2 linked regions of the Gemmata obscuriglobus genome follow. The protein of the gene in region 2 interacts with the protein of the main gene of each other region in a pairwise test. Links are inferred from orthologs where the notes say so. Each region holds a gene or a part of one and is shown on either strand. Other genes may lie near its edges. The genes, in order: GobsT_RS29920 and GobsT_RS36340.

Region 1 (6,600 bases), 1.5 Mb from region 2 along the record:
GGATGAAATCGGTCATCGGTGAAACGCCTGGGAGCGCATTGAGCACACGGCCCGGCGGGGCGGCCCCGGGCGGTGATTCTTATTTCGGGTAGACGGTGCCGCGCACGTCCTCGGGCAGCTTGCCCGGGTACGGTAATGACCGCACGAGCCGCACCAGATCCCACACCTGCCGGTCGGTGTATTCCGGGTGCGCCGGCATCCCAACGGCCGGGACGCCGAACCGAACGCGGGCGAACACGTCCTCGGGCCGGGAACCGGCCTTCAGCGTCGTGTCGGTGAGGTTCGCCGGCTTGGCAACCGTGCCCCACACCTCGTATCGCAGAACCGGTTTGCGTCCGAACTCGCCGTGGCAGCTCACGCACGAATTGTCCGCCTTCGCGGTGAACAGCGCGAGCCCGCGCCGAACCGCCTCCTGATACTTCGGCGCGCCGGGTTCCCCGTCGTCCGGTTCGGCGGGCAGTGCCGCCGCCGCTTCGGCCTGCTCCCACTCTGCGAGCACGGTTTTGACGCGCGCCGCGTGATCGTCCGCACGCCCCTCCGCTAAAGCCCGGAGCCCCTCGAACTCGACCTGCCCGCGCACCGCGAGGTACGTAACGTATCCGGCCAACAGGTCCCGCTCGCCCTCATGAAGCCGGGCGAACGACGGCATCGGCGTGGCCGCGAGCCCGTCCGTGATCACGCGAACGAGATCGGCGCGGCGTGGCTTCCCGCTCGCGTTGCCCGTCACGAACTTGAAGACGCCTTGGCGGTAGTCTCGGGGGAACGGGATCGTCGCGCTGGATGTCCCTCGACCATCGCCCGCAAGGTTGTGACACTGCTGACACTTCGCACGGAACAGCTTGCCACCTTCGGCGAGGTGCGCGGCCGTCAGTTTGAGGCGGGCCACGGCTTCACCCTCGGCTACAACCGTCGGGGCCGCGGGCGTGCCGAACGTGGTCTTGAGGAACGCCTCGACCTTCGCCCGCTCGTCAGCCGGGAGCCCGACCGGGTCCGCGGTTTTGCCGCCCAACGAATCAAGAGCGGCGATCTCGTCGTTGCGACGATTCGGGTCGTTGACCGCCGCCGCGGGTTTGTCCGGCAGTTTCAGCACGAGCCGGTCGGCGCGCGAAGGGAACGTGAAGTTCGGTGGGTACTCGGGTTGTTTCCCGCAACCGGCGGTGAGGGCGATTAAAAGCACCGGGGCGAGGGCCGCCACGGGCAGCGCGGCACGTGCCGCGACCCGAAACCGCCCCCGCCCCGTGTGTCGAGCCGTCATCGGAATCCGGTCCTTCCGGCGTCAGCCGGTCACAACATACTGGCGGGTCATGTAGTCGCCCAGGAACAGGACGAACATGATCCCCATCCAGAACAGCGAGGACAGCGCGGTGAGGATCACCACCTTGTCGCCGTGCCGGAGGTGCATGAAGTAGTATGCCACCAGGCCGGCCTGGATGGTGCCGATCAGCAACTGCATCGGCAGCGTGAACTTGCCCGGCCCGATGCTGGTCGAGAGGCCGATGTTCGCGAGCGAGAGCGCCACCACGGCGGCGAAAACGGTCAGCAGGAGTCCGGTGCCGTCCGCGCTGGCGCGGATGCCGTGCGGGTCGCTCGGGTCGGCGGACGTGTTCGGGTGCGACATTGAAGAACCCCGGTCGGGATCGCGTGCGTGTTGTGAGGCGGAACAAGGCTCTGCGCGGTCCCGCTGCTGGGCGGCTTACGGAGGGGGGACTGCGCAGAGCCTTGTCCCCCCAATCGACATCGGAGCGTTAGTGGTGCGCCCCGGCGCCGGCCAGGTACAGCAGCGGCATCAGGAACAGCCAGATCGCGTCGACCAAGTGCCAGTAGAGGCTCACCACCTCGACGGTGCTGTAGTTCTCCGGCGGCACGGTCCCGCGCCACGCCTCCCACGCCACCCACAGGATGCACCCGATCCCGATGATGATGTGGATGCCGTGGATGCCCGTCATGATGTAGTAGAAGCACAGGAACAGTTGCACCTTGCCCGGGTCCAGCGCGCCGTGGCCCACGCCCTCGCGGTTGTGCAGGGCGAGTTGCGCCGCCCAGTGCTGGATCTCGGGGTGCTTGTTCGCGTGGTTGTCCTTTACGAACTTAGCGGCGTCCGCGTCGCTCAGCGGAGCGAGCTTGGTCACAGCCTTGTCGTACTCGACCCGGAACGGCGCCCCGGCGACGTAACGCTCCTCGAAGTCGTTGTTGTACTCGAACCCCTTCACCACCATGAACGCGGACGCCAGCGCCGCGGTGATGAGCAGGTTCCGGATCACCGCCGCGCGGTCGCCCAGCTTGGCCGAGCGGATCGCCAGCGTGATCGTCAAGCTGCTGGTGATCAGCAGCATGGTGTTCACGGTCGCGAAGGTCCGGTTCAGGTACGAGCTCGCGAACACGAACTCCGCCGGATAGTACATCCGGTAAACGGTGTACGCCGCGAACAGCCCGCCGAAGAACAGGATCTCCGTCGTCAGGAACATCCAGATCCCCAGCCGCTCGCACGCGTGCTGCTGGCCGAGATCCTCGAAGTGGTGCTTGAGCACCGGTGAGTGGGTGCTAGCCGACAACTTCGGTCTCCTTCTTCATGGGGCCTTCGGGCCCGGTGGTGCCGCTCCGATGCGCCGGATCGTCGATCGAGCCGGGAGGCTCCGGCAGCCCGCGCCCCATCTGGTCAACGCCGATCGCGTACTCGTACGGCCCGCACACCACGACCGGCGTGGCGTCGAAGTTGTGCACCGTCGGCGGGCTCTGCGTCTGCCACTCCAGCCCCGTGGCGCTCCACGGGTTCGCGCCGGCCTTCTTCCCGAAGAACAGCGACAGCGGCAGGTAGATCGCCGGCAGCAGGTACCCCAGGCCCAGGATGCTGGAGCCCGCGGTGGACATCACGTGGTAGAACTGGAACTCGGCCGGGTAGTTCGGGTACCGCCGCGGCATCCCGTGGTAGCCCATCACGAACTGCGGGATGAACGTGAGGAAGAACCCGACGATGATGATGATCGAGGCGACCCGGCTCCACCAGTCGGAGTACATCCGGCCGGTCATCTTCGGCCACCAGAAGTGGACCGCGGCCATGTACGCCAGCACCATCCCGCCCACCATCACGAAGTGGAAGTGGGCCACGACGAAGTAGGTGTCGTGCAGGTGGATGTCGGTGCCCAGCGTCGCCAGGAACAGGCCCGTGAGCCCGCCGATGGTGAACAGCACCAGGAACCCGATCGACAGCAGCATCGGCGCGTGGAACGTGATCGACCCGCGGTACAGGGTCGCCACCCAGTTGAACACCTTGATGGCCGACGGCACGGCCACGAGCATGCTGAGCAGGCTGAACAGCAGCGCCGCGTAGAAGCTGATCCCCGCGACGAACATGTGGTGCGCCCACAGCAGGAAGCCGACCACCGCGATGCCCATGCTGGACCACGCCACCGCGTGGTACCCGAAGATGTTCTTGCGGCTGAAGCAGGTGAGGATCTCGCTCACCACGCCCATCCCCGGCAGGATCATGATGTACACGGCCGGGTGGCTGTAGAACCAGAACAGGTGCTGGAACAGCAGCGGGTCGCCGCCGATGCTCGGGTCGAAGATCCCGATGCCCCAGGCCCGCTCGACCATGAGCAGCACCAGCGAGATCGCCACGACGGGCGTCGCGAGGAGCTGGATCAGGCTGGTCGCGTACAGCGACCACACGAACAGCGGCAGCCGGCCCCACGTCAGGCCGGGCGCCCGCATCTTGTGGACGGTCACCATGACGTTCAGCCCGGTCATGATCGAGCTGAAGCCCGAGATGAACGCGCCCATCACGCCGGGGATGACCACCGACTGCGCCGCGCGGGTGCTGTACGGCGGGTACAGGGTCCAGCCGGTGTCGATGCCGCCCGCGAGCACGGCCCACGCGGAGCACGTGGCCCCGATCATGAACACGTACCAGCTCGCGATGTTCAGCTTCGGGAACGCCAGGTCCTTCGCCCCGACCATGAGCGGGATGAAGAAGTTCCCCATCACCGCCGGCACGGCCGGGATGAGGAAGAAGAACAGCATCAGCACCCCGTGCGCGGTGAACGCCCGGTTGTAGGCGTCCTCGGTCATGATCGCCCCGGTCGGGGTGACCAGGTTCGCGCGGATCAGGGCCGCGAAGAACCCGCCGAGTGCGAAGAACACCGAGATCGAGATCAGGTACAGGATCCCGATCCGCTTGTGGTCGACGGTGAACAGCCACGACCAGATGGTGTGGGACACGTTCAGGTAGTTGACCGGCTGCTCCGCCGGCTCCGGCGGGACCGGGGCCGCGGCCGGCCCGCGGTGCGTTACGACGGTGCTCATTTACTTCTTCTCCGGCGAGGTCGTTCCGCGTTCGGTCGGCGTGGTCGGGGCCCCGACGGGCGGCGGGAACTGCTGGTTGTTCTTCGGCGTCTGGCCTCGGCCCAGCTTGCGAATGTACGCCACCAGGGCGTTCATCTCGTCGGCCGACACCTGGCTCTCGTCGTACGCCGGCATGATCTTCTCCCACCCCTCGACCTGCTTCAGGCGCGGGCGGCGGATCGACTCGATGATGTAGTGGTCGTCGGCGACCTCTTTGCCGCCCCCGGCGAGCGGGACGGTGCTGCCGTACAGCCCCTCCAGCACCGGCGCCCGGGCCTTGGCGTCGGCGCTGTGGCAGTTGATGCACTGGAGCTTGAGGAAGAGCTGCTGGCCCTGCTGGGCGAGCGACCCGTCCACCGGGTTGTCGGAGCCCTGCAGCGGCTCGTAGCCCTGCAAGAACTTCCGGTACTCGTCCTCCTGCACCACCGCGATCTTGCCGACCATCAGCGAGTGCCACGTGCCGCAATACTGGTCGCAGTAAATGTGGTACTCGCCGAGCTTGGTGGGCTGGTACCACACGCTCGTGTACCGGCCGGGCAGCACGTCCACCTTCGAGCGGAACGCGGGCACCCCGAAGTCGTGGATCACGTCCTCGGACGTCAGGGTCAGCTTCACCGGGCGGTTGATCGGCAGCACGAGCTTGCCGATCGAGTTGCGCTCGGCTTCGGTCATGTTGCGGGGGTTCCCGCCGATGATGACCCGCTGGCCGTTCGCGTACTGGGCCTTCCACATCCACTGCTTGCCGATGATGAACACCTCTTCGGCGTCGGCCGGCGCGTGGGTGTGGTGGTCGTACACCATCACGCCCCAGGCGTAGAAGGTGAGGAACACGAACAGCGGGATGATCGTCCAGGTCAGCTCGAGCCGGGTGGAGCCGAGGATGCGCGGCGTGGAGCCGGTCCCCTGCCCGCGGCGGTAGCGGACGCAGAAGTACGCGAGCGCGGCGTACACGCCGAGCCCCACCAGGCCCATCGTGATGGACATGTACCAGAACAGGAACTCGAACTGGTCCGCCAGCGTGGAGGCCCGCTCGGGAACTAACGGCAACAGGTTCATGCGGTCCCCTCGGGGGGCAGTGTGGGATTCGAGCCGCCCGGCGCTGCCGCGGCGAGCCGCGCCCGCGAGCGGTGCCAGGCGTACAGCGCGCCGCCCGCAACGACGTAGTACGGCACCAACAATTTCGGAGACAGTTTCAGGGCCGCGTCGGGCGACGCGACAATGAGCGCGACCAGCCCGAAGAACGGCATAACGATCAGGCCCAGTACGTAAGGCACGGCGTCGCGGAGGAACACGCCGAGCAGTTTCTCGCGGTTCAGCGCCAGGAACACCCCGCCGACGACCAGCACCAGCGTCACGATGCCGCCGAGCTGGACCACCCGCAGCACGTTCAGCGAGTACCCCTGGTGCAGCCGGTCGTACCGGTAGCACAGCATCAGCACCCGTTCGGCGAGGGACCCGCCCTTCCCGTCGGCCGCTTCGAGCAGCGACAGCCTCAGGGTGGTCGTCGGCTGGGTCGTCTTACCGTTCGGGCCGACCACCTCGGGGCCTTCAACCGGGTACTCTTTGTCGTAACCGATGCCGTAGAAGTACCGCGTCACCTTCCCCTCCGGGGACAGGATGATGAGCGCGCTGGGGTGGTTGTACTCCTTCAGCATCTTGTCGAACTCGAACCGATACCCGACGCCGTCGAGCAGCACCTGGACCGCGTCCTTGGTGCCGGTCAGGAACCGCCACCCGTTCGCGGCCCGTTCGTCGCCGTACTCGCCCACGTAGGCGGCCTTCTTCTCCGTCGCCAGCCCGCCGTGCTCCTTCGGGTCCATGCTCACCGTGACGACGTTGAACTGCTGACCGACGAGGTAGTTGTGCTTCTCCCGCATGTCGCGAAGAGCCTTTACCAGGCCGTTCAGCACTTCGCTGCACAGCATCGGGCACCGGTAGTAGACCGGCACCAGAATCGTGGGCTTGCCGCCGATGCACTCGCGCAGGGTGACCGGTTTGTCGCCCTCGTCGCGGAACGCGACCTCGAGCGGCACCTGGGCGCCGATCATTTCGTCGATCCGCGCCTCGTACTTGTTGCTCCGCGGCCGGTCGTGATCGGGCACGACGCCGTCGGGACCGGCCGCAGCCGGCACCGGCAGCACGCACACAACCGCGAGAGCCGCGAGTACGGCAACGGGCGAGAATCGCGAACCGCGAATCACGACTTGCCTCCCTTGGCGTCCTTGGGCGGGGCGGGCGCGTCCTTCTTCGGGGCCGCCA
Region 2 (6,464 bases):
GGACGCCGGCGGCCGGCACCGTTTCCTTGCTCGAGAACCACCCCCCGCTCACGCACCAGATGACGCCCCGTCCGTTCGCCTTATCCTTCGGCGCGAACACGTCCATCGTCATCGCGAGGCCGTATTTGCGCCCGTAGATCACGTCCTCCGTGCGAACGGGGCCGTCCTGGCCGCGCGCAGTGGGTACAAGGGCGAGAGCCGCGAGCGCGGCGAGAAGGGAGCGGGAGAGCATTGATACACGCCTGGGGGTTACGAGCGGGTGAAACCGCTCCGATGATACACGGCGGTGGGATCAACAGGTAGCGCGTCAAAACCCGTAAGATGCCCTTGTCACCAATACACGATGTCGTGTATAAATGGGGTGTAAGGGGGACCACAATTGCAACAAAAACACCAGACCAAAACCGAGGTCACGGAGAATTGTTGTCCGCCACGTTCTGGCTTGAAGAGCCGGCCCCTTCTTTCATTCGTTCAGGGCGTGAAAGTGGCGGGGCTGTTCAAATTGCTTGGCAACGACACGCGCGTCCGTTTGCTTCATCACATCGTCCGCAGCGGCGAGGCCAACGTGACCGATCTGGCCAAAGCTCTCGGGATGAAGCCGCAGGCGGTCTCAAATCAACTCGTCAGGCTCTCCGACACAGGCATGATTGCCGCCCGTCGGGACGGTAACAACGTGTTCTACCGCGTGGTCAACGGGTGCGTCGCCCCTCTTTTGGATCTCGCCCTTTGCCTGATGGAAGAGGGTGGCGATTCGGCCGCTTCGGCGGCGTGTCGTGTCGAAGATTGAAGCGGTCGTGCGCGAAACGTACGGGGCGTCGCGGCGCGTGGGCTGAGCGGAGAGCACGCGGGCATCCGGGCGGTGCCGTGCGGCAGTCAAGGGGCCGTGAGCGGGTGTATGGACTGGTTGACGTGTGTAGGTGGGATAATTGTTTCCGCAGGGGGCGTCATGGCGGGGCAGAAGCGTGTGCTGTTCGTGTGTGTGGAGAACTCCAACCGCAGCCAGATGGCCGAGGCGTTTGCCCGCCTCCACGGCGGGGCCGGCGTGGAGGCGAGCAGCGCCGGCTCGCGGCCGTCGGGTCGGGTGAACCCCCGCGCGGTCGAGTTCATGAAGGAGGTCGGGTACGACCTCACGACCCACACCTCGAAGTCGCTCGCCGACTTCAACGGCCAGAACATCGACGTGGCCGTCACGATGGGCTGCGGCGACGAGTGCCCGCACGTCCGCGCCGGGCGGCGTGAGGAGTGGCAGATTCCCGACCCCAAGGAGATGCCGCCCGAGCGGTACCGCGAGGTTCGCGACCTCATCGAGCGCAAGGTGAAGGACCTACTCGCCTCGCTCTGACACACTGCCTAGCTGACGGAACCGGTCCCCAACTTTGAACTCTGGATCTTGTTTCGCACGCCTCCGGAGCACGCATGACGACTGCGGAAACGCCCCCCCTGCCGGCGCCTATCGCGGCCGGCCCGAAGCGGCTCGGCGCGTTCGAACGCTATCTGACCGTTTGGGTCGTGCTGTGCATGGCCGTCGGCGTGCTGCTGGGGCGCATCCTGCCGGCCGTGACCGACGGGCTGCGCGGATTAGAGTTCGGGTCCGGCAGCCAGATCAACGCGCCGATCGCGGTGCTGATCTGGCTGATGATCGTGCCCATGATGATGAAGATCGACTTTTCGTCTCTCGCCGGCGTCGCCCGCCGGCCGAAGGGGCTGGCCGTCACACTGTTCGTGAACTGGGCGGTGAAGCCGTTCAGCATGTTCGCGCTGGGGTGGCTGTTTTTCCAGGTGCTGTTCCTGCCGCTCATCGGCGAAGAGTTGGCGAAGCAGTACACCGCCGGTGTCATCATCTTGGCCGCCGCCCCTTGTACGGCGATGGTGTTCGTGTGGAGTTACCTGACCGACGGTGACCCGGCATACACGCTCGTGCAAGTGGCGGTGAACGACCTCGTCATGCTGGTGCTGTTCGCTCCCGTTATCGGGCTGCTGGTCGGCGTGTCCGGGTTGGCCGTGCCGTTTCAGGTGCTGCTGACCGCCGTGGCGGTGTTCATCGTGGTGCCACTCGCCGCCGGCGCGGTCGCTCGCGTCGCGCTCGTTCGGGCACGCGGTAAGGAGTGGTTCGAGGGTACACTGCTGCCCCGGTTTCAGCCGCTCGCGGTGACGGCCCTGCTCGGCACGCTGGTGCTCATCTTTGCGTTTCAGGCGAATAACATTCTCGCGCACCCGCTCCACGTCGCGTTGATCGCCGTTCCGATCCTGATTCAGGTGTACGGTAACGCGTCGCTCGCCTACGGGCTGATGTGGTTGTTCAAGGTGCCGCATAACATCGCCGCGCCTGGTGCGCTGATCGGGGCGAGTAACTTCTTCGAGCTGGCTGTCGCGACCGCCATCGCGTTGTACGGCCCGGGCTCGGGGGCGGCGCTGGCGACCGTGGTCGGGGTGCTGGTCGAGGTGCCGGTGATGCTGTCGGTGTGCGCCGCGTGCAACCGAACACGCGGCTGGTTCGCCTCAGCGGAACCGCACCGGCACTGATACCGAACTTGGTCCAGCGCGGTGTGAAGGTGACCGACGCGCGCCAGGTGCCGCGAATCCAAGGCTGCCGAACGCGTTTGCTACGTTGGCGTTTCGCCTAACCCTTAGGCCGATCGCGCGCCGCGCTCCGCGGACAACTCGCGCGACCGCGGTGGAGTTAATCGGTTAGCTTCTCGCGCAGCCCGAGCAACCGTTCGCCGGCCGCGTGCAGCGTCTCGTCGCGCTTGGCGAACATGAACCGGACCAACTTCCGGCCTAACTCCTTCGGGTCGTGGAAGCTGCTCCCGGGCACACCGGCCACGCCGACCGTTTCGATCATCCGCCGAACGAACGACACGTCGTCGAGGTCGCTCAGCGCGGAGAAATCGGCCATGACGTAGTACGCCCCGTCGGGCGGCAGCGCCCCGAACCCGGCCCGCTCCAGGTACGGCAGGAACAGGTCGCGGCGGTGCCGGTAGTGCTCCCGGAGCCCGTCGAAGTACGACTGCGGCAGCCCCAGCGCCGCGGCCCCGGCCACCTGGAGCGGGTGCGGTGCGCCGACCGTCAGGAAGTCGTGGGCCTTGCGAATCCCGGCCGTGATCGCCGCCGGCGCGACGCAGTACCCCAACCGCCACCCGGTTGCGCTGAACGTCTTCGACAGCCCGCTGATCGTGACCGTGCGCTCCGCCATGCCGGGCAGCGAGGCGATGCTGACGTGCGGCCGGTCGGTGAAGTTGATGTACTCGTAGATCTCGTCGGAAATCGCGACCGCGTCGAACTCCCGGCACAGGCCCGCGATCGTCTCGAGTTCCGCGCGGTTGAACACCTTGCCCGTGGGGTTGTTCGGGGTGTTGATGATGACGGCTTTGGTTCTCGGGGAGAACGCCGCCCGCAACTCGTCCGGATCGAAGCCCCACGTGTCCCGCGCGGCCGGTCGCCCGGAAGCCCGAGCGTCACCGCCGCTCCACGCCGGGGCGCGGAGCGGCACCCACTTCGGGGTGGCCCCGGTGAGCTTCGCGTCCGGCCCGTAGTTCTCGTAGAACGGCTGGAAGATCACCACCTCGTCGCCCGGGTCGACGAGGGCCAGCATGGTGGCCATCATACACTCGGTCGCGCCGCAGCACACCGTGACGTGCTCGTCGGGGTCCGCCCACGGGAGCCCGTTAAAGGCCCGCATCTTGGCCGCGATCGCCTGCCGGAGCGGCGCGATCCCCCACGTCACGGCGTACTGATTGAACCCGTCGCGGATGGCGCGGCACGCCGCCTCTTTGATTTCGTCCGGCGGGTCGAAGTCGGGCATCCCCTGGCCCAGGTTGATGGCCCCGTACCGCTGGGCGATCCGGCTCGTCTCGCGGATCACGGACTCGGAGAAGTGCTGAACGCGGCTCGCGAGCATGTGGACCTTCGTTGCGTGGTGGTGCGAGGCGCGACCGGGCGCCTCACTCAACTGGTATCGGCTCCCGTGCCGGTGGGAGCTGACAGAGTAAGCCGCGACCGCGGGCCGATAAGGCTTCCGGGCCACCGGCCGCACTGCGCGGGCCGTCCGGAAAGCCGGAGTCGGCCAGCGGTTCGGCGCCGCGACCGCCAGCCGTTTCCGCCCGCGCCGGAGCGGGGCTATCCCGGCAACTCGATCGTGAACACGGTGCGGTCGCCCGCCCGCGCCCACGCAACGCGCCCGCCGTGCGCGTCGGCGGACTGCTTCGCCACCGCCAGCCCCAGGCCGATGCCCTGCTCCTTGCCGGTCACGAACGGGTCGAACAGCTTCTCCGCAATCGCCGGGGGCGGCCCCGGTCCCGTGTCGCTCACCTCGACGCGCGCCGCGCCGGACGCGCGGGTCAGTCGGACGCGCACCGCCCCGCCGGGGCCGGCGGCCTCGACCGCGTTCCCGATGACGTTCCCGAACAGGTGCGCGAGCTGCGTCGGGTCGCCCGTCACGACCACCGGCTCGGCGGCCGGCTCCCACTCGATGGTCGTGCCCGCGTGCTGGCACTGGGGCTTCAGCAGGCTCACGGACTGGCCGATGAGTTCCCCGAGGTCGCACGCCTTGCGTTCCGCTTGGGGCGGCTTCCCGAGCGCGAGGAACTGGCGCAGGTTCGATTCGATGCGGGCCAGTTGCCGGAGGGCCACCCGGAGGGGCTCGGGGTCGGCGCCGGGGTTCTCCGCGAGGAACAGCTCCACCGCGAGCTTCGCGCCCGCCGCGGCGTTGCGGAGCTGGTGCGCGAGCCCCCCCGAGAACTGGCCCAGCACCTGGAGCCGCTCGGTGCGCTGGAACTCCTCCTGAAAGGCCGCCAGGCGCCGGGCCATCTCGTTGACGGCGGCGCCGAGGTCGCGCAGCTCGTCGTCGGGGCCGCTCAGAGGCACCGGGCGGAAGTCGCCCGCCGCGATGGGCCGGGTGCGGGCGCCGAGGGCGCGGACCCGGCGCACCAGGCGCGACCCGAACGCGAACGCGAGCACCACCGCGACCACCCCCGCGCCGCCCAGGAACACCAGCGGGCGGACGGCGTCGGCGACCGCGGAGCGGCGCAACGATTCGGGGAAAAAAATATAGAGGTCCCCGCGCCGGGGCTGGGGCTGCTCGCGCAGCGCGACCCGCAGGCACCGGTACTCCTCCCCCGCGACCACCACGGACGGCCCGAGCTGCGGGCCGTCCGCGGCGGTCGCGGGGACCGCCCGGGGGACGCCCGTCGGGGGCGGTTGCGGCTCGCCGAACGTGGAAACCGTTTCGCGCGGCAGCTCGCCGGCCGGGACGAACATGAAGTGCGCCCCGGAGAACCCGCGCATCTGCTCCAGCACGGGCCGGGTGAGGGGGAACGTGCTGCGGGGCTCGTCGAGGGTGCGGACGATGGCCCACTGCTGCTGCGCGAGCTGCCGCTCGGCGTGCCGGGCCGCGTGCGCCGCCGCCCACGCGGTCGCCGCCGCGTCCCCGACGAGGAGCAGCGCCAGGGGGAGCAGCAGCCGGTAGCGGAGCGACAGGCGCATCGGGGCACGGTTCCGGTTCCGGGCACCCGCTTCGGCCGGAGAACCGGACGAACCGCGCGGGTGCCCGTGCGGTGCGTAGAATGGACCACTCGGCGCCACATTGGCACGCTTCGGGGCTTTCGCGCCCCGCGATGTTGTTTTATGCTGGTAGAGTTCCGGGGCGCTGGCCCCGGCCCGACTGAGTAAGGAACGCACGGCGGATGGACGGCATCTTTCACGAACTGTCCCGCAGAACCGACCCGGCCAAACTGCTCGGCTACCTGAACTTCTCCGACGGGCGACCGGATCCGCGGTTCCAGAAGGGGTTCGCCGACGCCGGGGCCCGCCTCTTCGAGAGCGGGGACGCGGCGCCGTGGCGCACGCTCATGGCCTGGCTCACCCACGAACTCGGCGCCTTGGAGGCCGGCGGGTCGGCCGCGTTCCGCGACCCCGCCCAGGCCCGCGCCGCGCTCGACGCCGCGCTCGTGCGGCTGCCCGCGGCGTACCGCGCGCACCACGCCGACCAGCTCGCCCACCAGCCGGACGCGACCCTGTTCGGGCCGTTCTTCCTCGCCCGCTGCTGCGAGGCGGTGCTCAAACAGGGCGGCCCGTGGGACGAGCCCGACCGGGTCGTCGCCGGCGCGCTCAACGCGCTCAACGACTACGTCGGGTACCGCCCGATCGCGATCCTCGAGACCCGGCCGAACACCGAGTACTACCCCCACGAGAAGGTGCGCCCGGTGCCGCTGGCCCTGGCCGGCGCCGGGGTCGCCCCGGGCGCCTACGCCGACATCGTCCGGCCCGCGCTCAAGCTGCTGGAGGAGACCGACCCGGCGCTGCTCGAGGAGGCCAGCTTCGACCCGAAGCGGCTCGACGAGCTGGCGTTCGACCCGCGGGCGCACGACCACTTCCACCCGGTGAACAAGCGGCCCAACGTGCTGTTCGGCGAGTGGGACCCGCACACCATCGACGGCGCCGGGTACTTCCGCCGGTTCGTGCTGCGG

What was found.
Region 1: the proteins of GobsT_RS36340 (region 2) and GobsT_RS29920 interact in binary tests that used the Escherichia coli proteins (3 or more experiments, as listed by UniProt). The link is inferred for Gemmata obscuriglobus from one-to-one orthologs.

The regions. Positions count from the first base shown.
Region 1 is NZ_CP042911.1:7,249,898-7,256,497, forward strand. What follows is about bases 1,923-4,921. They hold GobsT_RS29920 (cytochrome c oxidase subunit I), read right to left. Parts: upstream 4,303-4,921; coding sequence 2,542-4,302; downstream 1,923-2,541. Other genes in these bases: GobsT_RS38275 (cytochrome c oxidase subunit 3), read right to left, coding at 1,923-2,552; coxB (cytochrome c oxidase subunit II), read right to left, coding at 4,303-4,921. Also shown: GobsT_RS29900 (COX15/CtaA family protein), read right to left, coding at 1-16; GobsT_RS29905 (c-type cytochrome), read right to left, coding at 80-1,255; GobsT_RS29910 (cytochrome C oxidase subunit IV family protein), read right to left, coding at 1,277-1,618; more of GobsT_RS38275, read right to left, coding at 1,746-1,922; more of coxB, read right to left, coding at 4,922-5,397; GobsT_RS29930 (SCO family protein), read right to left, coding at 5,394-6,542; GobsT_RS29935 (hypothetical protein), read right to left, coding at 6,539-6,600. UniProt on the Escherichia coli protein: Cytochrome bo(3) ubiquinol oxidase is the terminal enzyme in the aerobic respiratory chain of E.coli that predominates when cells are grown at high aeration.
Region 2 is NZ_CP042911.1:8,762,898-8,769,361, reverse strand. What follows is about bases 1,790-4,652. They hold GobsT_RS36340 (pyridoxal phosphate-dependent aminotransferase), read right to left. Parts: upstream 3,899-4,652; coding sequence 2,681-3,898; downstream 1,790-2,680. Other genes in these bases: GobsT_RS36335 (sensor histidine kinase), read right to left, coding at 4,117-4,652; arsB (ACR3 family arsenite efflux transporter), read left to right, coding at 1,790-2,523. In the rest of the region: GobsT_RS36360 (alpha/beta hydrolase), read right to left, coding at 1-232; GobsT_RS36355 (ArsR/SmtB family transcription factor), read left to right, coding at 380-787; GobsT_RS36350 (arsenate reductase ArsC), read left to right, coding at 947-1,342; more of arsB, read left to right, coding at 1,417-1,789; more of GobsT_RS36335, read right to left, coding at 4,653-5,481; GobsT_RS36330 (hypothetical protein), read left to right, coding at 5,682-6,464. UniProt on the Escherichia coli protein: Shows aminotransferase activity with methionine and histidine as substrates, and to a lesser extent also with phenylalanine.